Regions from separate parts of the Oceanobacillus sp. M65 genome, predicted to be linked through region 2. Evidence: a T-box and tRNA genes for the amino acid it is inferred to sense, from the RefSeq annotation. Region 2 holds a T-box; the other holds one or more tRNA genes.

Region 1 (11,949 bases), on a different contig from region 2:
AAGACAGCAAGTGCGACTAGGCATAAATTTACATAATATAGCATACCATCACCGAAATAGTCTAAAGGTGTGTTTGATAATGGTGTGTCTCGAAGGTAAAGGTAATTAGAATCCAAAGCTGGATTGATGATAAATCCAACAAATGCAGCGTAGATGAGTAGTAAACCATAGCTTTTGAGCATAGAGCTGTACTTTAAAGAGATTGAACTTGTGAGAATTAAAAACAGGCTCGCCCAAGATATGGCTATGTGATGCAAAAAGAATTTCCAGTAACGGAAATGTGGAAAATCATAAGGTAACTCTGGTGTAATTAACGCTAGTAGGGCTGGAAGAAATCCGATATAGAAAGTTAAAGTGGCAAGCTTTTTGTTCTGAAGTAAGAGAGCTATGGCTGCCGTAATACTGGCAATACCGCATAGATGCAAGGGAATATATTCACTTAAGATCCAGATTCCACTAGTTGCTGACCAGACTTGATAGCTAACCTCTGACATTACTAATAGAATGAAAAGGATCCATTTTATCATGGTATAAATCCGGCCATAGCTAGATCGTGTTTTTAATGTGCTAAAAAGAATAAGTAGTATAAAGCCTATTAGATAAATAAATAACATAATAAGATGAGATGTATGAAATGAAATAAATGTGTTTCCTTCAACAGAAAAGAAAGCATCATACATATAACATCCCCCCTAAAATAAAAGACGCTTTTTTGCAAGATGATATGCAAACAAGCGTCTTCTGTTCTATCTTATTATCCTCCGATAATATGGTATCCGGAATCTACGTGCATGACTTCTCCAGTAACCCCTCTAGCCAGGTCACTTAGGAAGAATAAAGTAGCGTCTCCAACCTGATCCTGATCCACATTTCTGCGTAGTGGAGCTTTTTCTTCGATAATACCAAGTTTTTCGTTAAAGCCGCCGACACCTTTTGCAGATAAAGTCCTAATTGGACCAGCTGAAATGGCATTTACACGGATTCCATACTTTCCAACATCTTCTGCTAAGTAACGCATGCTTGCTTCTAAGGAAGCTTTGGCAACGCCCATCACGTTGTAGTTTTGAATTACTCTTTCTGCTCCAAGATAGGTCTGTGTAACAATACTACCACCTTCAGTCATAAGCGGTTTAGCAGCTTTTGTCACAGCGGCTAGAGAAAATGCACTAATTTCCTGTGCTAGTAAGAAACCCTCACGTGATGTATCAGCATACTCTCCTTTTAGTTCCTCACGCTTGGCGAACGCTACGGAATGAACCACGCCGTGAATGACGCCAACTTTCTCCTTTATCTCATCAAATGCACCTGTAATACTTTCATCACTTGCAACATCGCATGATACAATTAATTTTGGCTCTATATCATTTTTCTCTAATAACTTTGTTAGTTTTTGATAAGAACGTTCCTGTCTGTTAGTGAAAATCAGGTTTGCTCCTGCGTTATGTAATGACTTTGTTATTCCCCAGGCAATACTTCGTTCGCTTGCAACACCCATGACGACTACATTCTTGCCTTGCATTAAATTAGACATGAAAAATACCTCCATTATAATGATCTTCTATATTATAACCTAATTGAATTACAATTAGAAAGTATGTTGAGTAACTCTAGCGGTTAAAAACAAGATAGTTCTTTAGAACGTTTTGTTGGAAATGGACTAAAGACCACTAGCATTCTGCTAAATATGTCGGGTGGAACGTTGTTGTTTCAACATATTTTGAAGCAAATGAAAAAAAGATAAAAAAATTATATTTTCCTCTTTACAAAGTGAAAAGAAAAAGCTATAATAAAATTCGTTGGTTTGAGAGATATGTAACAAATTGTCGAATTACTTTCAAATCACGATCTCATTAATTCCTAGGCCCGTTGGTCAAGCGGTTAAGACACCGCCCTTTCACGGCGGTAACACGGGTTCGAATCCCGTACGGGTCACCAAATTTTATTAAACCATGCCTTGATGGAGGATTAGCTCAGCTGGGAGAGCACCTGCCTTACAAGCAGGGGGTCGCAGGTTCGAGCCCTGCATCCTCCACCATTATTATGTCTTGGCATATATAGTGAGATAAACCAACTTAAATTTCTATGCCGGCCTAGCTCAACTGGTAGAGCAACTGACTTGTAATCAGTAGGTTGGGGGTTCAAGTCCTCTGGCCGGCACCATTTTTTCTTTTTATGTATAATAATTAGTTTATAGTTAACAATACGGAGGGGTAGCGAAGTGGCTAAACGCGGCGGACTGTAAATCCGCTCCCTCAGGGTTCGGCAGTTCGAATCTGCCCCCCTCCACCATTTTTATATTGTTGGGCTATAGCCAAGCGGTAAGGCATCGGGTTTTGATCCCGTGTATCCCAGGTTCGAATCCTGGTAGCCCAGCCATTTTTTTATTTTAAGGCCTTTTTTTTTGAAACAAAATGAACTTTTCACACGAGCCATTAGCTCAGTTGGTAGAGCAAGCCGCTAGCATCACCGAGTATGCTACCATGTGCAGGCTTGCGAGGAGTGCGACTTCATCGTTTTTCTTGCAACACGACGAGCACACAAATGACAACACAACTTTCTATTAAGGAAGCATTTTAATCATTACGAGCCATTAGCTCAGTTGGTAGAGCATCTGACTTTTAATCAGAGGGTCGAAGGTTCGAATCCTTCATGGCTCATCATTTTAATTAACGATAGTGTACAACATGAATATGGTAATTGTAGATAAACAGGGTCGTTTTTATTGATAAACAACCTTGTTTATTTGCATTTTACCACGTTTTTTTACATAATAGTTACAGTGATTTTATTTAAGGAAATATAGATGCCAAACGTGTTATAATAAATTAGATTTAAGACTTTATTAACAAGATTGATACGAAGTTTATATATATATAATTATTGTATACAAAAGGATGAAGACGTATGAAAACTTCCCGGATCCCAGGCTTCTACAATAAGACGGTTGCAGAACGCAGAGAGTTATTGCAAGATGCCCAACACCTTTCTGCGAATGACACAGCAACTTTCAATGAACCGCTCTCTACTGAAACCGCAGATAAAATGATTGAAAATGTGATTGGAACATACCCTCTTCCTTTAGGAGTAGGATTGAACTTCTTAATAAATGGGAAAGAATATGTAGTACCAATGGCTATTGAAGAACCATCTGTGGTTGCGTCAGCCAGTTATATTGCTAAGATCGTTCGAGAAGCCGGGGGATTCACTACGGAAGCCACGGAAAGAGTAATGATCGGGCAAATTCAAGTAGTGGGTGCTCCTGATTTGAATGCTGCTAAGGCATCCATACTAGCTGAAAAGGACTCACTTATTGAGGATGCTAACGCTGCTTATCCAAGCCTGGTTGCTAGAGGCGGGGGAGCTGAGGATCTGGAAGTAAGGATCTTAAACGAGGCGTCTGATTCGGCTTATGGTAAAATGCTCGTCGTGCATTTGTATGTAAATACATGTGACGCGATGGGTGCGAATATAATTAATACTATGGTGGAGTCATTAGCACCTACTGTCGAGTCGTTAACAAATGGGAAGGTTTACTTGAGAATTCTTTCTAATTATGCAGATAGATGTCTTGCGCGGGCGCGCTGTGTCATTCCTGCCAACTTACTTCAATCAGGTGACTTTTCCGGTGAAGAAGTACGAGATGGTGTTGTGCATGCGTACGAGTTTGCAGCTTCAGACCCTTATCGTGCGGTTACGCATAATAAAGGAATTATGAATGGAATTGACCCTATCGTAATTGCTACTGGTAATGATTGGCGTGCAGTTGAGGCTGGGGCACATGCCTATGCAGCAAGAACAGGACAATATAGCTCCATGACTACATGGTCTACCGACAGTGAGGGAAACCTAGTTGGTGAACTAGAATTGCCTATGTCAGTCGGCACTGTAGGTGGCGCTATACGTGTGCATCCTATTGCTAAGGTAGCGCAAGATATATTGAACGTTGAATCCGCGCAAGAATTGGCTCAGGTCATTGTTGCTGTTGGATTAGCGCAAAACCTTGGAGCGCTTAAAGCGTTAGTAACAGATGGTATTCAAAAAGGACATATGGCATTACATTCTCGCTCTGTTGCAATAGCGGCAGGGGCTTCTGGGGAGATGATTGATATCGTTGCAGGAAAGTTAGTGGAACTAAACGAAATCCGTGTCGGAAAAGCTAAAGAATTGGTGGAACAAATTAAAAAATGAGTGCAGAAAAAGCTACAACTACAGAACAAACAGCTATAGGAATAGCTCATAGTAAACTGATTCTAATTGGGGAGCATGCAGTTGTACACGGACAACCCGCTATCGCTATCCCGTTTCCTCTGGTAGGTGTAGAATCTATAGTAGAACACGAGCCAGGGCCGGTCGTGATTGATAGCACGTTTTATCATGGACCCCTGGATTTAGCTCCTGAATCCTTGCAAGGAATTGCCAGTTGTATTAGTGGAACCCTTGAATACCTTGAAATGCCGGAAGCAGATCTGTTAATTCGGATTAAATCCTCGGTCCCTCCTGGAAAAGGGCTTGGTTCTAGTGCATCTGTCGCGATCTCTGTTATTCGATCATTATTTGCATATGCAAGTATTGATCACACAGATGAGGAGCTTCTTAAGCTTGCAAACATTGCAGAAACGTTTGCGCACGGAGCGCCTAGTGGCATTGATACGTTAACGATAACTTCTGAATTACCTGTATGGTATGAAAAGGATAACCCTACGGAATTTATTGAGTTAAATGATGATTTTCATTTCGTTGTTGCCGATTCAGGCAGCATTGGAGATACAAGAATGGCAGTAGAATCTGTAGCACATTTACTTCGCGTAGCTCCACGTAAAATCCAGCGGAAACTTGACCGCATCGGAGAGTTAACCCATCAGGCTAAGGATGCGTTGGAGAAAAGAGGGAAGCATTTGCTTGGACAAATGCTGAACGAGGCACAGAAAGAATTAGAAGCCTTAGGAGTTAGTACTACAGGTTTAAACAAGCTTATTGAATTTGCACGTGAAGAAGGTGCTCTTGGAGCGAAGTTGACAGGCGGCGGCAACGGCGGCTGTATTATTGCCCTTGCTCAAAATGAAGTACATTCAAGATTGCTTGCTGAGAAATTAAGGAAATTTGGTGCACATGCTGTATGGCCATTCGTGCTCAAAAGGCACCATAAGAAATAGTGAAAAAGGGGACCTATTATGAAGGCAACAGCTAAGGCACATACAAATATTGCCTTGATTAAATATTGGGGAAAACGAAACGAATCCATAATACTACCAACCAACAGCTCACTTTCTTTAACGCTGGATGGCTTTTATACCACTACATCCGTACATTTTTCGGAGGAGTATACTCAAGACAAATTCATTTTAAATGAACGTGTTGTGGAAGGGGAACAACATAGACGTGTATCTGGATTTCTTGACCTTATTCGACAACAGGCAGGGAAGTCTTTGTATGCAACGGTCGATTCTACAAATGAAGTTCCGACAGCTGCAGGATTTGCTTCATCTGCCTCTGGTTTTGCTGCATTGGCAGCGGCTGGTACAAAAGCGATTGGGCTAGACATGTCAGATAGAGAACTTTCTGCATTGACTCGACAAGGCTCAGGCTCAGCCTGCCGGTCGATTTATGGAGGGTTTGCCGAATGGGAAATGGGAGCAGAGGAAGATGGAAGTGATTCGTATGCGGTTCCTATCGCCCCAGCAGAGCACTGGGATCTGCGAGTTGCAGCAGTTGTTTTGTCATCCACTGCGAAAAAAGTTTCGAGCCGGGCTGGAATGAAACGCACTGTAGAAACTTCCCCATTTTATCAAGGCTGGCTTAATAGCATTCCTACTGATATGAGCCAGATTAAAGAGGGAATTAAAGAACGGGACTTTCAAAAGGTGGGAGAAGTGGCGGAGGCAAACTGTCTGAAAATGCATGCGACCACACTTGGTGCTAACCCGCCATTTACATATTGGCATGATACGACAATGACTGTCATGCAAATGGTGAGAGATTTGCGCGAAAAAGGGATACCTGCCTATTTTACAATTGATGCAGGACCTAACGTGAAAGTTTTATACTTACCGGAAAACGAGGAAGTAATTGAAAAGACACTCCGAAACATTCCAGGTGTTGCCGATATTCGATTAAGCCGACCTGGGCAGGGAGTAACCTATCTGTAAGGGATGAAATCCATTGCCACATACACCGATGACAATAAAGGTACCTGGGAAGTTAATGATAGCGGGCGAATTTGCCGTTTTGGAACCATATCACCAATTAGTGGTAATGGCGGTTAATCGTTATGTATACACCACCATTGAAGAGAGCGAGCAGAATCGTGTGTCACTTCATGACTTTCAATTGGAGGACCTTAAGTGGGACTTCGAAAAAGGGAGCCTTATAATACACACGGATAATCCAAAAACAGTATTTGTACAAGAGGCCATGCGTATAGCAATGGCCTATCTTCATGAGCAGAATATTAAGCCAAGGTCTTTTGCCATTTCGGTTAAAAGTGAGCTAGATGATGCCTCCGGTATAAAATATGGTTTGGGTTCAAGCGCTGCGGTCGTAACCTCTGTTATTACTGCTATTTTAAAAAAATATTTACCTACATATAAACAAGAACTATTGTTTAAGCTTTCATCACTGGCACATGTGAATGTTCAAGGAAATGGTTCTGGAGCGGATGTTGCTGCCTCAGCATATGGGGGCTTTTTACAATATGTATCATTTCAGGCGGATTGGCTAAAAGATGCATATAAACAAACGAGCAATTTAAGTGAATTGGTAAAACAGGATTGGAAGTATCTTTCGCTAAAGCCAGTAAACATGCCCGACACAGTATACGTCTGTGTGGGATGGACGGGGAAACCCGCTTCTACTGCCAAACTGGTAGATGAGTTGATGTTGCTTAAAGACAGTAACCCCAATGCTTACCAAAACTTTCTTGATGCTAGTGAAAAAGCAGTATCTACGTTTCTAAAAGGCATGCAACAAGAAGATGTTGACTTATTGTTGGCGGGTGTAAAACAAAACAGAACAGCACTATCCGAGGTTGGAAGACAGGCAAACGTAGCCATTGAAACACCCTTGCTTCGCACCTTATGTGATTTAGCGGAGGCTCATGGCGGCGCAGGTAAATCGTCAGGAGCTGGAGGTGGCGATTGCGGAATTGCGTTTATGCCATCAATGGAAAAAGCCGATGCACTAATGAAGGCATGGGAAAAAGCAGGCATTACGCCATTGTCCATTAAGCCTTCCACGGTTGGCGCGAGTATAAGCGATTCTTGAGACAGCTACATTTGATGTAGTTGTCTTTTTTTGTCGTTCATTTAAATGTGTTATAGCCTTCCAATTAACAACGCCGCTTTCCCAATCGACCATAAGCGCCACGCGATCAATCACGTCGTACTCCCAATCGACTAAAAGCGCCATTTAATCGACCATATCGCACTCTCAATCGACCAATAATGCTATCCAATCAACCATTCTGCACTCCCAATCGACCCAAAAAGCTACCCAATCAATCACTCCACACTCTCAATCGACCAAAAGCGCAACGCAATCAACCACTCTGCACTCTCAATCGACCAAAAGCCCCATGCAATCAACCCACTCTACACTAGCCGAATCACTTTAACCTAAATTTTCTGTATATATATTCATGCAAATGTGGAGTTGAGTCATCCCTTGGTTTTTGGCTACAATAGAGGTAGAGGAGGCGCTTACATGAAAAAAGATATTTCGATTATTGGGGTTCCTATGGATCTTGGGCAAAGTCGACGTGGGGTTGATATGGGGCCGAGTGCTCTGCGCTATGCTGGGGCAATTGAAAAGCTGGAGGAACTGGATATAAAGGTACATGATTTAGGGGATATTCCAATAAACAGGCCATCCATGGAGCAAGCAATAAATACAGAGAACAATTTAAAAAATCTCGATCAAGTAATTGAAGCGAATGAAAAGCTTTCCGAGATGGTTGATAAAGAAATCCAAACTGGCAATTTTCCGTTAGTATTTGGTGGTGACCATAGTATTGCAATTGGCAGTCTTGCTGGAATATCAAAGCATTATGAGAACCTGGGAGTCATTTGGTACGACGCACACGGCGATTTAAATTCAGAGGACACCTCACCATCAGGAAATATACATGGCATGCCGCTTGCTATAAGCCTAGGTATTGGCCACGATAGGTTAACCAATATTGCTGCATACACACCTAAGATAAAACCAGAGAACATTGTCATCATTGGGGCAAGATCACTGGACCCTGGTGAAAAGGCATTAATAAAAGAAAAAGGGATTAAGGTGTTTTCGATGCATGAGATCGATCGCATGGGGATGCCTGCTGTTATGGAAAAGGCAATACAATACTTAAAGGAAAAGACAGATGGAGTGCATCTTAGCCTTGATTTGGATGGATTGGATCCTTCAGAGGCTCCCGGAGTCGGAACACCTGTGATTGGTGGATTGTCCTATCGGGAGAGTCATTTGGCAATGGAAATGCTCGCAGAAGCGGAATGCATCACTTCAGCGGAATTTGTCGAGGTTAATCCGATTTTAGATGAGAAAAATAAAACTGCCACTACAGCTGTCGCATTGATGGGTTCCTTGTTTGGTGAAAAGTTAAAATAAAAACAAAAAAGACATTTAATGCCCTTAGGGGTGTTAATGTCTTTTTCAATTTATGATTAACATCTTGATGTATATAGTGACCATACTTACAATTATTTGTTGTTTTGATATTCGTTAATTAGTTGGTCTAGTTTTACACTGGAGGTTACAACAGCTTCTGAAGTTAAGGCGTGAGATCTGCTTAAAGTAAGCATTTCTTCGCGACATTGTTCAATTTTTTGTAAAAGTGTTGAATTACTCACAAAACTTTCCTCCTATTTAGTATAATATATAGTAAGAAACTACCCATCTTCTTAGAACGATAAACCTAAAAAGTTTTTTTATTTTTTATGAAACCTTTTCTACATAGTAAACGTATGATAAATACCGCATGATTGGCGGAGGTACTTGTATGGAACAATTTATAAGAGAGAAAATAAAAAAAGTGAAAAAAGGGGACCAATCCGCCTTTGAGGATATCGTCTCATTTTTTCAAAGCAAAATCTATCAGCATTGCTATCGAATGCTTGGTAATGCACACGAGGCGGAGGATATAGCACAGGAAGCTTTTATTCGGGCATATGTTAACATCCATTCTTTTGATGAAAAACGGAAATTTTCCACTTGGCTCTATCGAATTGCAACAAATCTAACGATTGACCGCATTCGTAAACGGAAGCCGGATTATTATCTAGATGCGGAGATTAAAGGGACGGAAGGATTAAACATGTACTCACAGATGGCTGATCAAGGCCGTTTGCCTGGCGAAGAAGTGGAGAGTATGGAATTACAGCGCTATATACATCAAGAGATTTCAGAGCTTCCTCCGAAATATCGCAGTATAATTATGTTGCGTTATTTGGAAGAATTCTCCCTACAAGAAATTAGCGATATTCTGGATATTCCATTAGGAACTGTGAAGACCCGGATCCATCGAGGGAGAGAAGCTTTACGGAAAAGGCTTCGTCACGTGTAAAGGAGTGTGGTTCACTTGGATTGTAATCATGAAGCCTCCAAACTGATGCATCAGTATTTGGACGGCGATTTATCCAACGAAGAAGAAAAGAAACTGCGTCTTCACTTAGAAGAATGTGAAGACTGTCAGAAGCATTTTCGTGAGTTGAAGCGGACGATCACACTGCTTCAAAGTACGGAAAATATAGAAGCGCCTGCTAATTTTACTGCTAATGTAATGAAGAAACTTCCAACTGAGAAAAAGCGTCTGAAATACGGACGTTGGTTCAAGGCGCATCCCATTATTACTGCAGCTGCCATATTTCTAGTTTTTATGATGAGCGGTATATTTTCATCATGGAATCAGGATAGTGAGTTAGTTGTTTCCAAACAGGAAAACCTTGTTATTAAAGGGGATACGGTGATTGTGCCTGAAGATGTAACGGTAGAGGGAGACCTCTTAGTGAAAAATGGTAATCTTGTGATTAAGGGAACCATTGACGGAAATGTTACCCTCATTAATGGCAAGCTTATTGAAAACCCTATTGAAAGTGAAGGGTTAATGGCATCTGTTGGGAATGTAAATGGGGAATTAAAGCATGTAGATCAGGTCTTCGAATGGATTTGGTATAATTTAAAAAACTTTTTTAGAAGTATCTTTGCGTTTTAAATCATTATATCGATCTCAAGTCTTTTGAAAAGGGACTTGGGATTTTTTTATTTGTTTAAATACGTTCCTAAAAAATGAATTGCCAAGATTTTTCCTTAATTATCGTTTTACCTTTCTACACATGTCTGAAGGCAAAATATGTTATAATAGGTAACGTTACTATCTATAGAACGGTGGAACGAAAATGATGTGCAAAAGGATGGATACATATGCTTGATGGGGGATTCGATCTTTTACAGCTCCTGAGAATTGGCGTGGACATTGCTCTTGTCTGGTATATATTATACAAACTGATCATGTTAATCAGAGGCACCAAGGCAATCCAGCTATTAAAAGGGATCGCTGTAGTTTTGGCTGTCTGGTTATTGAGTATCGTATTGGAACTACAGACAATCCAATGGATAACAAACCAGGCGATCAGGTGGGGGCTTATTGTCATTATAATCCTGTTCCAGCCTGAGTTACGCCGAGCGTTGGAGCAATTAGGACGTGGAAACATATTTGGGCGAGGATCCCGGTCAGAAGAAGAGATTATTGAACAGAATATAGATGCGATTATTCATTCCTGTGTTTACATGGCAAAGCGCCGTATTGGTGCCCTTATCTCGATTGAACGAGAGACAGGGATTGGTGATTATGCAGAAACGGGTATTCCAATTGGCGGTAAGCTGACACATCAACTGTTAACCAATATCTTCACCCCAAATACCCCATTACATGACGGTGCGGTCATTATTAAATCCGAAGAAATTGTTGCAGCAGCCTGTTATCTCCCATTATCCGAAAGTCCTTTTATATCTAAGGAATTGGGGACAAGGCATAGAGCGGCAATGGGAATTAGTGAAGTTACCGACGCGCTTACCATTGTTGTGTCTGAGGAGACAGGAAATATATCGTGTACGAAAAATGGCGAGCTTCACAGGGAACTTGAGGCAGAAGAGCTACGTACTATGCTGAAAGATAATTTATCCTTAAATCTGAAAACCTCTGAAAAGAAGTCTTGGAAATGGAGGGGGAAAAAGAATGGATAACTGGTTCAGAAGTAAATGGTTTGTTCGCGTTATAGCTCTGGCATTAGCAGTTTTGCTTTATATCTTTGTTAATGTTGAAACAAATCGGCCTACAGCATCAGATTCCACTTTCCCGAGTCAATCAGATGATGCTCAAACAATAAGTGATGTACCAGTTGAAATAGAGATAGATTCAGAAAAATATGTAGTAAGCGGTGTACCAGAAAGTGTGAAAGTTACCATGGAGGGGTCACCAGGTATTTTAACCCCAGTTCTTACCAATCGTAATTTTAAGGTTTTTGTTGATTTGGAAGGGTATGAAGCGGGAGAACATAGAGTAGAACTTCAACATACGATTTCTCCTGATATAGATGCATATATTGAACCGAAACAAATTGACGTCGTTATAGAAGAAAAAGCAACAGAAGAATTTGAGGTAGCGGTAGACTTCTTAAATGAAGGGAAACTTGCTGAAGGTTATGAGCTTGGTGATTATGAAGTAGAACCAGGTACGGTCACCATCACAAGTGCTAAAAGTGTCATTGACCGAATCGGGATTGTGAAGGTTTATGTGGATTTAGCGGGGCTTGATCGTTCGATAGACAGAAGGGAAGTACCTGTAAACGTATATGATAGTCAAGGTAATCCATTGAGTGTAAACGTACAACCGGAAAATGTAGTTGTTTCAGCAGACATTCACAATCCAAGTAAGACTGTTCCACTAAGTGTTGA
Region 2 (11,949 bases):
TCACCATAGAGTTTCAAAAGATCGCTCGACTTGTTCGTTTGGTAGGAAACTATAGCCCAAGATATCACGAATAAGACGCGTTATTGTTCGTCCTCGCTATCATCTTGGTTACTTTCCTCATCCTTGACTGCTTTCTTCATCTTGATTATTTTCTTCTTCTTCTTCTTGATCGTTATTGCTTTCTTCTTGTTGTTTATCTTCTTTTTCGTTTTCGTTATTTTCATCTGCTGTTTCTTTCTCATTATCGGTTTCCTTGTTTGAGTCAGGTGTTTCGGGCTCTGGCTCAGACGTATTACCAACCATTATTTCTTTTGAGGCAGAGGATTCTCTACCGAAATAGTCAACAGCTTTTACGTGATAGATAGCATTATTGTTTCCGATGGTATAACTTGTTTCGGTCGTACTTCCTACAAGGCTAAATTTACCACCAGCCTTCGTAGCGCGATATACTCTATATCCTACCACGTCATTGCTGCCCGATTTCTTCCAAGTTAATTTGCTTCCAGATTTGTTTAAAGATGTCGGAGCGGAAGGGTCTTTTCCATCATCCTCAATGGCATCTCCTACTTCTGCTCCAGCTCCAGGTACACCAATCCTTTGCCACTTTTCTGTTTCGGTTCTAGGATACAATTGTGTAAGGTCCGGTAGCTTATCATACCCGTTTCGTTTAAGAAACTCAGGGCTAAACATAAGACCATCTCCTGTTACAAACTCATCAGGAGTATTAGCACCTGCAACTACTGCCTTACCATTCACGATAACAGAGCTTCCGCTCACTAAGCTGTCATCAGTTTCAGTTGGTACATATTTCGCATTAAATAAATCTGATTTTACTAGACCAGCTTTCTCGCATAATTCAGAAGGAAGCATCCCTGAAATCGCACAATAGCTTCGTTGGACAATACCGTCCGGACGTTTGAACGTTTCACTTGGTGTCACTAGCTCTGGATTAATTGCGGCAGCACTATTGATCAGCTCAGCCCATAATTTAAGGTTACGGTGACTATAATTTGTGCTCGCATTATTAATAGGACGGTTGTCATCATATCCAATCCATGTCCCGAAGGTAACGTTTGGATTTGTTGCAACGAACCAGGCATCATGATAATTATTTGATGTACCGGTTTTACCTGCCCAGTCTACACTGCCATTTGATAGCTGCGGTCTCAGGTAACCAGCTGTTCCAGAACTAATAACATCTCGCATCATATCAATCGTTAAATACGTTGTTTGCGGACTGAAAACTTCTACTGGCTCTGCTTTATGTTCATAGACAACATCGCCGTCTTGATTTGTTATCTTTTCAATCATATACGCGTCAGCGAATTTCCCGTTATTACCAAAGGTAGTAAATGCATTAATATTTTCTTCGAGGGTTAGTTCTGCTACACCTATTGATAGGGAAGCAATACCATACAGATCTTCGCTTATTGAAGTAATACCCATTTTCTCAAGGTACTTTTCTGCAGGATTAATATTCATAATACGAGAATAAATATCAGCAGCAGGCACATTATACGAGTTCTGCAGAGCAGTACGAGCAGAGACGATTCCATGATAACCACCACCATAGTTTCCTGGTTTGCCAGATGGCCAGCCAGGAATTTGCTTTCTTACGTCAGCGACAGGGGTGCCTGGTTGAACTTTTCCTTCTTCCATGGCGGGGGCATAATCTAATAATGGTTTCATCGTACTACCATTTGAACGAACAACATTGTCGGAAATATAATTAATATTGTTATTTTCGTCATATCCTCGGCCACCGACAAAGCTAATGATTCTACCGGTACTGTTTTCAATGAGCATTCCACCAGTTTGGACTCTTTGCTCTACTTCTTCTGTTTCGCCAGTTTCACTATTGGTCTCTGTAACGGTCACAGTTGGACCATAGTTATCATAGTTTGTCGCAACTTCTTGAAAAGCTTCATATATGTCCTTATCAATGGTTGTATGGATATTGTAGCCGTTTTTCCGTAAGTCTCTTTCAGCCTTCACTTCATAGTCTTCCTTTAGAGCACTATCCTTCTCGAGATCCTCTTTCGAGTAACCATCTTTCTCGGCTAGTTGATACATAATAACTTCTGTGGCCTTTTTTTCTACTTCAAAAGTTAAGTACGGATATTTCTCCACAGGGGAAGGGGAAGCTTCTTTAAAATCAGCCACAATATCATAATTGATGCTTTCATCATATTCTGCTTGTGTTATGTAGCTGGATTCGAGCATCCGGTTAAGCACTGTTTTCATTCGGTTAATTCCCCGCTGTAAACCGTCCTCGTCTTTTAGATCTCCTCCGTTAAGAAAAGGGGTGTAAGCGGATGGACTTTGTGGGAGCCCCGCAAGGTATGCAGCTTGTGCAATATTGACGTCTTTTGCATCCACACCAAATATTCCTTGTGCCGCTGTTTGTACACCGGCAATGTTGTTTCCAGAAGCGTCTCTGCCATAAGGGACAATATTTAAATATGCTTCAAGAATTTCATCCTTTTCAAAGAAGCGTTCCAGTCGCAAAGCAAGTAATATTTCTTTTGCTTTTCTTTCAAACGACACTTCATTGGTTAGGATTTGGTTTTTAATCAATTGTTGTGTAAGGGTACTACCACCTGTTTTTACTTCGGAATTTGTTACTTCCTGTAAAACTGCGCGCAGAATAGCCTTTGGCACAACTCCATGATGTTCTTCAAAGTTCTCATCTTCTGTTGCAATTACTGCATCCAGTAAGACTGGTGAGATGTTTTCTAGGGTGACCTCTTCCCGGTGTAAGTCAGACTGGACGTCGCCAAAATATTTGTCATCAGCAAAGTACAGCTTAGACGTTTCCTCATAGTTGTAAATGTCCTGTTGCATCGTTTCATAGGAGAGAACTGGCTCATCTTTTACCAAAGAGGCAAAATATCCAGCCCCTACGCCACCAGCAAAAAACATGCCAATGAAGCCAATTATTAAGAAAAACAGTAATACATTCCATCCTATGTCATAGGAAATCCGAGAGGAACGTTGAACCTTTCCAGATTTCCAGATTGATTTTAGCTTTTCCATATATTGATGAAACCGTTGTTTCCAATTCATCGCAAAACCTCCTAAAATACCTTTCTTATTATAGCATAATAATAGAATGGGGAGGAAAGATTTTCGGTTCGGTAATTGCTTTTTTAAATCAAATATGGTATAGATAAATACTATAAGATAATTTGTGTTGAAGGAACGAAGTAGTCGAGTAAATCCCTATTCTAGAGAACCGGCGGGTGGTGAAAGCCGGGATATATTTACTGACGAATTACATTCCGGAGCAATTTCGATCGTTTTGAGCGTTCGGAACGGTGGCAACATCGTTAACAATCCGAAGTGGCAGATTTTTAATTTGCAACAAGGGTGGTACCGCGTGTTAAACTCGTCCCTTTTTATAGGGGAGGGGTTTTTTTATTTTCCGCGCTAGAAAGTAATGACAAGGAAGTTAAAATTTTGAAGTCCCAAGTATAAGAAAAACATGCACATTCGTTTTTAGGATGAGCGAAGGCGAGTTTTTCTAATCTAGATAAAAAAATGGAGTGTGAAGAGAATGGATATTTTACAGGACCTTGAAACAAGGGGACTAATACATCAGACAACGGATCGTGAGGCACTTGAAAAGCAATTGCAAGAAAAACAGGTAACATTGTACTGTGGGTTTGATCCGACAGCAGATAGTCTGCATATAGGACATTTGCTACCAATTACAATGCTAAAACGTTTCCAAAAAGCAGGACATCGCCCGATTGCCCTTGTTGGTGGGGGGACAGGAATGATTGGTGACCCAAGCGGAAGAACAAGTGAACGCTCTCTTAACGAGAGTGAGGTCGTTAAAGGGTATAGTGAAAAAATTAAGCAACAAATTGCCGGATTACTTGATTTCGATAAGGGCGAAAATCCAGTCGTCGCTAGAAACAACCATGACTGGCTTTCAAGCATGACAGTAATTGATTTTCTTCGTGATGCTGGGAAGCATTTTGGGATCAATTATATGCTCGCAAAGGAATCCGTTTCTGCACGTATCGAACAAGGCATCACATTTACAGAGTTTAGTTATATGATCTTGCAATCCCTTGACTTTCTAAAGCTTTACGAACAGGAAAATTGTACACTACAAATCGGTGGTAGTGATCAGTGGGGGAATATTACCGCTGGTATGGAGCTAATTCGTAGGTCAAGAGAAAACCAGGAAGAGGAAATAAAAGTATTCGGCTTAACTGTACCACTTATCACAAAAGCCGATGGTACCAAGTTCGGGAAAACTGCTGGTGGAGCAATTTGGCTAGATCCAGAGAAAACTTCTCCTTATGAGTTTTACCAGTTCTGGTTAAATACAGACGACAGGGATGTTATCAAATTCCTTCGTTACTTTACTTTCATTTCAGAACAAGAGATGGAGCAGTTGGAAAAAGAAGTTAGTGATCAACCGGAAAAAAGAGAAGCCCAGAAACGTTTAGCTGAAGAAATGACAGTTATCGTTCATAGTCAAGAAGCATTGGAACAGGCAAAGAAAATTTCTGCATCTTTATTCAGTGGTGATCTAAAAGACCTCTCTGGTGCTGAAATTAAGCAGGGATTCAAGGATGTTCCAACACATGAGCGTGCAAAAGAAGAAGTTGGGCTAATAGACTTATTGGTTGAAGCAAAAATCTCTTCTTCTAAAAGACAAGCGAGAGAAGATATCCAAAATGGTGCCATTTATGTGAATGGAGAAAGAGTGCAAGACTTGCAACATACTATTGGCCAAGATGATCGAATCGAAGATGAATTTACCATTATTCGAAGAGGGAAGAAGAAATACACGTTGATTCGTTATGCCTCTTAATGAGTAGAACTTAAAAGACGGGAGTTGCTGTTGGATGCAACTCCCGTCTTTTACTAAAGTTTAATAGAAATAAAAAAACCTGAAATACTTGTTAACAAGCATTTCAGGTTTTTCTTTAAGAAACGATTAACGAGAGTAGAATTCAACGATAAGTGCTTCGTTGATTTCAGCTGGAAGTTCAGAACGCTCAGGGTAGCGAGTGTACGTACCTTCCATTTTGTCAGTGTCAATTGTTACATATTCAGGTACGAAGTTGTTTACTTCCACAGCCTCTTTAACGATATCGAGGTTTTTGGATTTTTCACGTAAACCAACTACTTGACCTGGTTTTAGACGGTATGATGGAATATCAACGCGTCCGCCATCTACAGTAACGTGACCATGGTTTACAAGCTGACGAGCTTGTCTGCGAGTACGGGCAAGACCCATGCGATAAACGATGTTATCTAGACGAGAATCAAGAAGGATCATGAAGTTTTCACCATGAATACCTTTCATTTTCCCAGCTTTATCAAACAAGGTACGGAATTGACGTTCGTTCAATCCATACATGAAGCGAAGTTTTTGCTTCTCTTGTAATTGTAAGCCATATTCAGAGACTTTTCTGCGTTGGTTTGGTCCATGTTGACCAGGAGCGTAAGGACGTTTATCTAGTTCCTTACCAGTTCCAGTTAATGAAATGCCAAGACGACGTGATTTTTTCCATACTGATCCAGTAAAACGAGCCATAAGACATTTCCTCCTTTTTATTTTATTTGCATAAAATAAGCGAGCGTGTTCCTATACGTTGTCCATTATGTTTTCATGTACCATCGCTCCAGCAGCTAAGAGTTACGCGATACACCTCATTCAAGTGATGAGGAACAAAATGGTTTCAAGCGTCCGGTTCACATAGGCTACTTTATTATTTTACACAAGGAATAGTATATAATTTCTTAGCTTATAAGTCAACCTTTATTGAGAAAACGAATTTAACGGGTAATATAATAGGAAATTAGGACTAGTTCGTTTATAATGATAACTAGTCAATTAGAGCACAATTCGTTTCGACATTAAGATAATAGGTGATAACTATGAAAAACACAGAATTGCTTATGGATAAGCTACGGAGTTTATACTTTGAATTGGCATCAACCCCCCTTGAGCAAAGTGACGCGAATACGCTATGTCGTGTTGCTGAGTGTATATGTAAAGTTCTCCCTGTTTCCTATTCAGGATTTTATTTGTTTAATGAATGGCAGAGAGAATATGAACTTTGTATATCAGATAGTCTTATCAGGGAAGTTCCTTTAAAAGAACATAGATTGTCAGAGAATGTCATGATGGGGGAGGAAGTTAACCATCAAATAATTCTAGAAAAGCAGGTCACCTTACTACATATTTTACCGGAAGAAGGGCCCAAAGCCATATTATGTATTGAACAGGAATTCCCAACTCCAGTAGAAGAGTTGGCAATTTTGAAGACGGAAACGGAGAAGTTAATTTCCCTCTTACAATTAGATGGAAGAAGGATGAGAAGGAATCATGCGTATTTATTTGAATTGACTTCCCAGCTGCTGTCTCTCACCACTCAAAAAAAGATATTAAGTGAAATTGTTCAAGGCCTTCGTAAACTATACCCGGAACTAGCATATAATCTTTTGCTCTCACAGGATACCGAGTTAGAAGCAGAACTTCCTGTCAAAACGATAGAATATAGTGATGATGTGATAAAACGTGTAAGTACTTTGGCCTTTATTTCAGGGGAAATTCAAATAGAAGAGCAATTAGATAAAACAGGCTGTTTCTTATATGCACCATTGGTAGGGAAACAAGGTGTATACGGAGTTCTACAGGTGATTAGTGATAAAGGAATGTATATTCCCGAAAAGGAAATAAACTTTATATCCCAGATTGCTAGTACTGCCGGCAAGGCCATCGAAAACGTCACGCTTTATGAAAAATCAAATCACCTTGTCTCTGATTTAAAGTTAATTAATGAAGCTACACACAAGTTGAACTCGAATCTTGAAATGAAAGAGATCATCAATCTTGTCAGAGACCAAGTAATGGATGTTTGTCATGCCTCAGAGGTCGGTTTTATTTATTACAACGGGGATAATGAAGAAAGGTTCGATGTCCTAACTGGAAGTACAGCGTTTTTTAATACGAATCCTGGAAGAAGATTTGCTGAGTATTTGAAAGACCATACAGATTGTAAGGGGGAGCCATTGCTTAAAGGGGATTTTGATAGAATAGATCGATTTCCATACCGGTCTATTATTGCTATTCCGATGAGCCATTCTGACACAGTTCATGGTATTATTGGGATCTTGCACGAACAACCATATTTCTTTTCATTTAATACATTTAAATTAATACAGTCACTCATACAGCATTCAACCTTAGCGCTGACAAATACAGTACTTAAAGATAAGTTGAAAAAGGCTGTTAAAACAGATTTTTTAACAAAACTCTATTCACGAAACTATTTAGAAGAAGAGATAATCGCTCATATGGCGACAGGTGAAATGGGAACATTAATTCTATTCGATATTGATGACTTCAAATCAATTAATGACACGTATGGGCATCATATTGGCGATAAGGTGTTGATACAGGTAGCGGACCTTGTTAAGTCAATTGTAAACAATCGTGATCTTGCAGCTAGGTGGGGAGGAGAAGAACTCGCTGTCTATGCACCTACTATCACTATTAACGAAGGTGTGCAAATAGCTGGATTAATTCGAAGTCAAGTCGAAAAGCATACAAATCCGTCTGTAACCCTTTCTTGTGGTGTGTCCTCATGGGAACATACGGTTACAGATACAGTCAGTGAACTCTTTATCAGAGCAGACAAGGCTCTGTATGAAGCCAAAAACAATGGCAAAAATAGTGTTGTTAGATACGTGAAATAAGTCTTAGATTACTAAAAGCCCGACGGTTACTCGGAATTCTTCTCTAGAATACGAGTTTCATCGGGCTTTTTATATCTTAAAGAATATCTATTTAACTTTATACCGGAGCAACCGTCCGTAAGACTCCTACTTCAATACATGAGGTGAAACTGTAAGTTTTTAGTGGGAGTAAACGGACGTTAACATCCCGATTCGTTCAACTAACAATCAATGGGGGAAGAATGAAAACTCCCACTGATTGAAGTTTCACTTCATCCGGCTAAATGCTTTTCAAGTACATGGACAAACTGTTCTAAGTAAGTTTGATCCACTTCGTCAAAACGGTCTGAATTCGGGCTGTCTATATCAAGTACTCCATAAATTGTCTCGTTAAGGATAATCGGTACAACGATTTCCGAGTTTGTCGCCCCGTCGCAAGCAATGTGTCCAGGGAATGCATGAACATCCGCAATGCGTTGAGTTGCTTTTTCTTTAATAGCTGTGCCACATACTCCTTTGCCGTAGCCAATCCGGATACATGCTGGTAATCCTTGGAAGGGCCCTAATACAAGTTCATCTTCTTTCCAAACGTAAAACCCTACCCAATTTACGTCAGTGAGAAACTGATTTAATAAAGCAGACGCATTCGCAAGTAAGGCGGTATGATCATGCTCGCCTTCACTGAGTGCATCTACTTGCTTCACTAATAATTGATAGTCCTTTTCTTTTTGGCCTGAGTATGCTGTTGATTGAAACATATATGCACACTCCTTTCATTGTAATGTATGGTAAGTTTGCTAATTCGACATCGTTAATTTTTTTGTCGAGCAAAAAATGCAGGATTACCCGTCTCTTTGTCGTAAAAGACAAGTAAGGAGTTGAATAGGATGAAACCAAACACATCAAAACAAAAAGTGATTGACGCAGCCTCGTCCCTGTTCTTTCAAAAGGGTTTTCATGGTACCTCGGTACGTGATATTGCAGAGCGTGCTTCTGTTAACGTGTCGCTCATCAGCTATTATTTTAAAGGAAAGCAAGGTCTTTTAGAATACGCTGTTTCGTATTATTATGAAGCATACTTGAAAGCGATAGAAGAAACTTTGCTCGAAACAGAACAGCTTTCTGCACTTGATCAATTGAAAGAGTTAATTTCAACTATTATACATTATAAACAAATGCATCATCAATTCTCCTGTTTTATTCATCGAGAACTGTCGTTGGATTCCGTGTTTGTTAGGGAAATGGCGGTAACATACTTGGCTAAAGAAAACTTCTATGTAAGCAAGGCGTTTGAAGCGGTTATTCGCGTTAATAAAAAGACAGACCCTGAGGAACGCAGTTTTTTACTCATGCAGTTTAAAGGAATGCTGACAACACCATATATATTGCATAATGAATGGAAAAATCAGGTGGTTGGACAATACTCCCACAGGCAATTTGCTGAAAAATACGTGAAGAGTATCCATCACTGGATTGATTTCGCTGCAAAAGAGCCTGCTGATAAGACTGCATCCTCTTAAAACGCAACTTTTCATACAATATGTTCATGAAAAATAAAGCATTATATGTCGAAGCTGCAAATTATTTGTATTTTTTTAGCCAAAAACACTACGAACATGGTATTATAAGTACTATCATATTAAATAACGGTTTTTATGTTCTTCAAGAGGCTCTTCAACGTTTCATCCTCTTAAATAGGAATATAGTTAGGAGGCAATTTATGGCATACTTCATAGGAATTGTACTAGTTATCATTACATTAATTATTATCGGTCTTATTCTCAGAAAACGTGTATACGATGTCGTGGATCGTTACGAGGCTTGGAAAATGGACATTATGGGTCGGAACATTGCCTCACAGTTGGGAAGGATTAAGACATTAAATTTATCCGGAGAAACGCAGGATAAGTTTGAATCCTGGAAGGAACGCTGGGAGCATATCTTAACGAAAGAACTTCCTGATATTGAAGAGCATTTATTTGATGCAGAAGAGGCAGCGGACAAATACCGTTTTTCTAAAGCTAAAAAGACATTAAATAATGTAGAAGAGATTTTGCAAACAATCGAAGCTAACATAGAGAAGCTACTTGCAGAAGTAGACATGCTGTTAGAGTCGGAAGAGCAAAGCCGAAAAGAAATGGACACTTTAAATCCTAAAATAAAAGCAATGAAAAAAGCACTTTCCCAAAACCGCTATCAATATGGAAAAGCCGAGCGATATTTCGATAATCAACTAGATACACTACAGGAAAAGACTTTGGTGTATGAGCAATCGACAGAGGCCGGCGATTATATGGAGGCTAAACAGGTTGTCGATGAACTAACTATCGAAATTCATGAGCTTGAGGAGCAATTTGACGCATTTCCTTTCTATTATAAGAAATGCAAACATGAGCTGCCAGCACAGTTAGATCAATTATTTTCCGGTCTTAAAGAGATGAAGGATGAAGGGTATCATGTCGAGCATTTGGCATTTGAAAAAGAGATACGTACATATCAAGAACGTCTAGCAAGTACAGTTGAAGCCATGGAAAAAGGCGAGACAAAAGAAGTAGAAGCAACTATGGAAGAAATGGAAGAACGTATAAAGGAAATGTACGAGCTACTGGAAAAAGAAGCACTTGCCAAGAGCTACCTCGACACACAGGTGCCAAGCTATCAGCAGGCTGTAGCAGATATGAACCAAGCTTTTCTAGACACGAAATCTGAAGTAGAGCAATTAAAGAAAGCCTATTACTTTGAAGATGGTGATATGGAACGTTATATGGCTTTAGAAAAGTCGATTGGGAAATTAACGGTTGAACTGGAAGAACTATCAGAAAAACTTACAAATGATAAAGCTTCGCATTCGGAACTTAGAAATCTGGTAGAAGATGGATATATCCAATTGGAGGAAATGAAAGAAAATCATGAAGCCTTCAAGGTACGGATCCGAAATCTTCGTAAAGACGAGTTGGAAGCAAAAGAGAAGTTGACGGAAATGCGCAATCAATTGTATGATATACAACGTAAATTAAAGAAGAGCAATGTACCTGGCATTCCGACCTTTATATGGAATTCCATGGAAACAGCGTCTGAGAAAAATAATCGCGTTATTAAAACACTCGAAAAGCAGCCATTGGATATGGCCGAAGTACAAAAGGCGTTAAGCGATGCTGCAACTGCCGTTGAGCAAGTAGCAGAGCAAACAGATATGATGCTTGAACAAGCGTATTTGACAGAACAGGTTATTCAATATGCTAATCGGTACCGCAGTCAATATCCATTACTTGCTGCAAAGTTAGCTGAATCAGAGCGCTTATTCCGTGCCTACGAATATGAGCTTTCATTAGAGCAAGCAGCCAAAGCAATTGAAGAAATTGAGCCAGGTGCTTTAAAGCGTATAGAGGAATATCAATTGACTGCAAATTAAGCGTAATATAGGTAGCTTAAATAAATATTCATTAAAAAGAAAAGGATATTATAGAAATATCCTTTTTCTTCTGTGTTCTAATATAATAAAAGGTTCATTGCAAGGAGTCCGTATTATGATTTATTTAGATAATAGTGCAACAACAAAGCCTGATCCAGGTGTACTAACTAGTTTTGAACAAATCTCAAGCCATTATTTTGCAAATCCATCCTCCATTCATCCTTTTGGTGGGGAAGCGGAGAAGCTATTGAATATGGCAAAGAAACAAGCAGCAGAGCTGTTGAAAGTGAAACAAGAAGAAGTTGTTTTCACTTCTGGGGGGACAGAAGGTAATAATATGGCGATTAAAGGTATTGCTTTACAGCACCAGCAACGCGGTAAGCATATTATTACAACGGAAATAGAACATCCTTCCGTATTTGAAGCATGTAAAAGCTTAGAATCGCTTGGTTTTGATATTACCTATTTACCAGTTGATCAATCAGGCGTTGTTTCTGCACTTGATGTGAAAGCAGCAATTAGGAAAGATACCATTCTAATTAGCGTAATGCATGTGAATAATGAGTTAGGGAGTATACAACCGATAAAGGAGATTGCTGACCTTGTTGCGACATACCCGAAAATATTTTTTCATGTAGACGATGTACAGGGATTAGGTAAAGTGCCACTTCCTTTGTCTCATTCGGGCATTAATTTATGTACGATGTCAGGGCATAAGATCAATGGACTTAAAGGCACGGGGATCTTATATGTAGACAATCGAACAACACTTTTCCCTTTATTTCACGGTGGTGAACAAGAACGAAACCTACGATCTGGTACTGAAAATG

What was found. The T-box of region 2 lies ahead of tyrS (tyrosine--tRNA ligase). A T-box ahead of a tRNA ligase gene usually reads a tRNA of that ligase, here a tRNA-Tyr.
Region 1: it encodes a tRNA-Tyr, which carries the amino acid that the T-box ahead of tyrS (tyrosine--tRNA ligase) is inferred to sense. The anticodon was not compared.

What each region holds. Positions count from the first base shown of each region.
Region 1 covers NZ_JBQQCJ010000005.1:5,303-17,251, forward strand. The annotation lists gene ACTWPF_RS16825 (YwaF family protein) at 1-680, opposite strand, end outside; gene fabI (enoyl-ACP reductase FabI) at 755-1,531, opposite strand; tRNA gene ACTWPF_RS16835 (tRNA-Glu) at 1,861-1,935, shown strand; tRNA gene ACTWPF_RS16840 (tRNA-Val) at 1,960-2,035, shown strand; tRNA gene ACTWPF_RS16845 (tRNA-Thr) at 2,085-2,160, shown strand; tRNA gene ACTWPF_RS16850 (tRNA-Tyr) at 2,205-2,289, shown strand; tRNA gene ACTWPF_RS16855 (tRNA-Gln) at 2,302-2,376, shown strand; tRNA gene ACTWPF_RS16860 (tRNA-Lys) at 2,585-2,657, shown strand; gene ACTWPF_RS16865 (hydroxymethylglutaryl-CoA reductase, degradative) at 2,905-4,188, shown strand; gene mvk (mevalonate kinase) at 4,185-5,153, shown strand; gene mvaD (diphosphomevalonate decarboxylase) at 5,172-6,146, shown strand; gene ACTWPF_RS16880 (phosphomevalonate kinase) at 6,160-7,260, shown strand; gene rocF (arginase) at 7,699-8,604, shown strand; gene ACTWPF_RS16890 (aspartyl-phosphate phosphatase Spo0E family protein) at 8,697-8,846, opposite strand; gene sigW (RNA polymerase sigma factor SigW) at 8,996-9,559, shown strand; gene rsiW (anti-sigma-W factor RsiW) at 9,575-10,207, shown strand; gene cdaA (diadenylate cyclase CdaA) at 10,417-11,238, shown strand; gene ACTWPF_RS16910 (CdaR family protein) at 11,231-11,949, shown strand, end outside.
Region 2 covers NZ_JBQQCJ010000002.1:29,317-41,265, forward strand. The annotation lists gene ACTWPF_RS07695 (transglycosylase domain-containing protein) at 118-3,066, opposite strand; T-box leader at 3,185-3,399, shown strand; gene tyrS (tyrosine--tRNA ligase) at 3,557-4,831, shown strand; gene rpsD (30S ribosomal protein S4) at 4,958-5,560, opposite strand; gene ACTWPF_RS07710 (sensor domain-containing diguanylate cyclase) at 5,905-7,728, shown strand; gene ACTWPF_RS07715 (GAF domain-containing protein) at 7,980-8,465, opposite strand; gene refZ (forespore capture DNA-binding protein RefZ) at 8,595-9,227, shown strand; gene ezrA (septation ring formation regulator EzrA) at 9,428-11,119, shown strand; gene ACTWPF_RS07730 (cysteine desulfurase family protein) at 11,235-11,949, shown strand, end outside.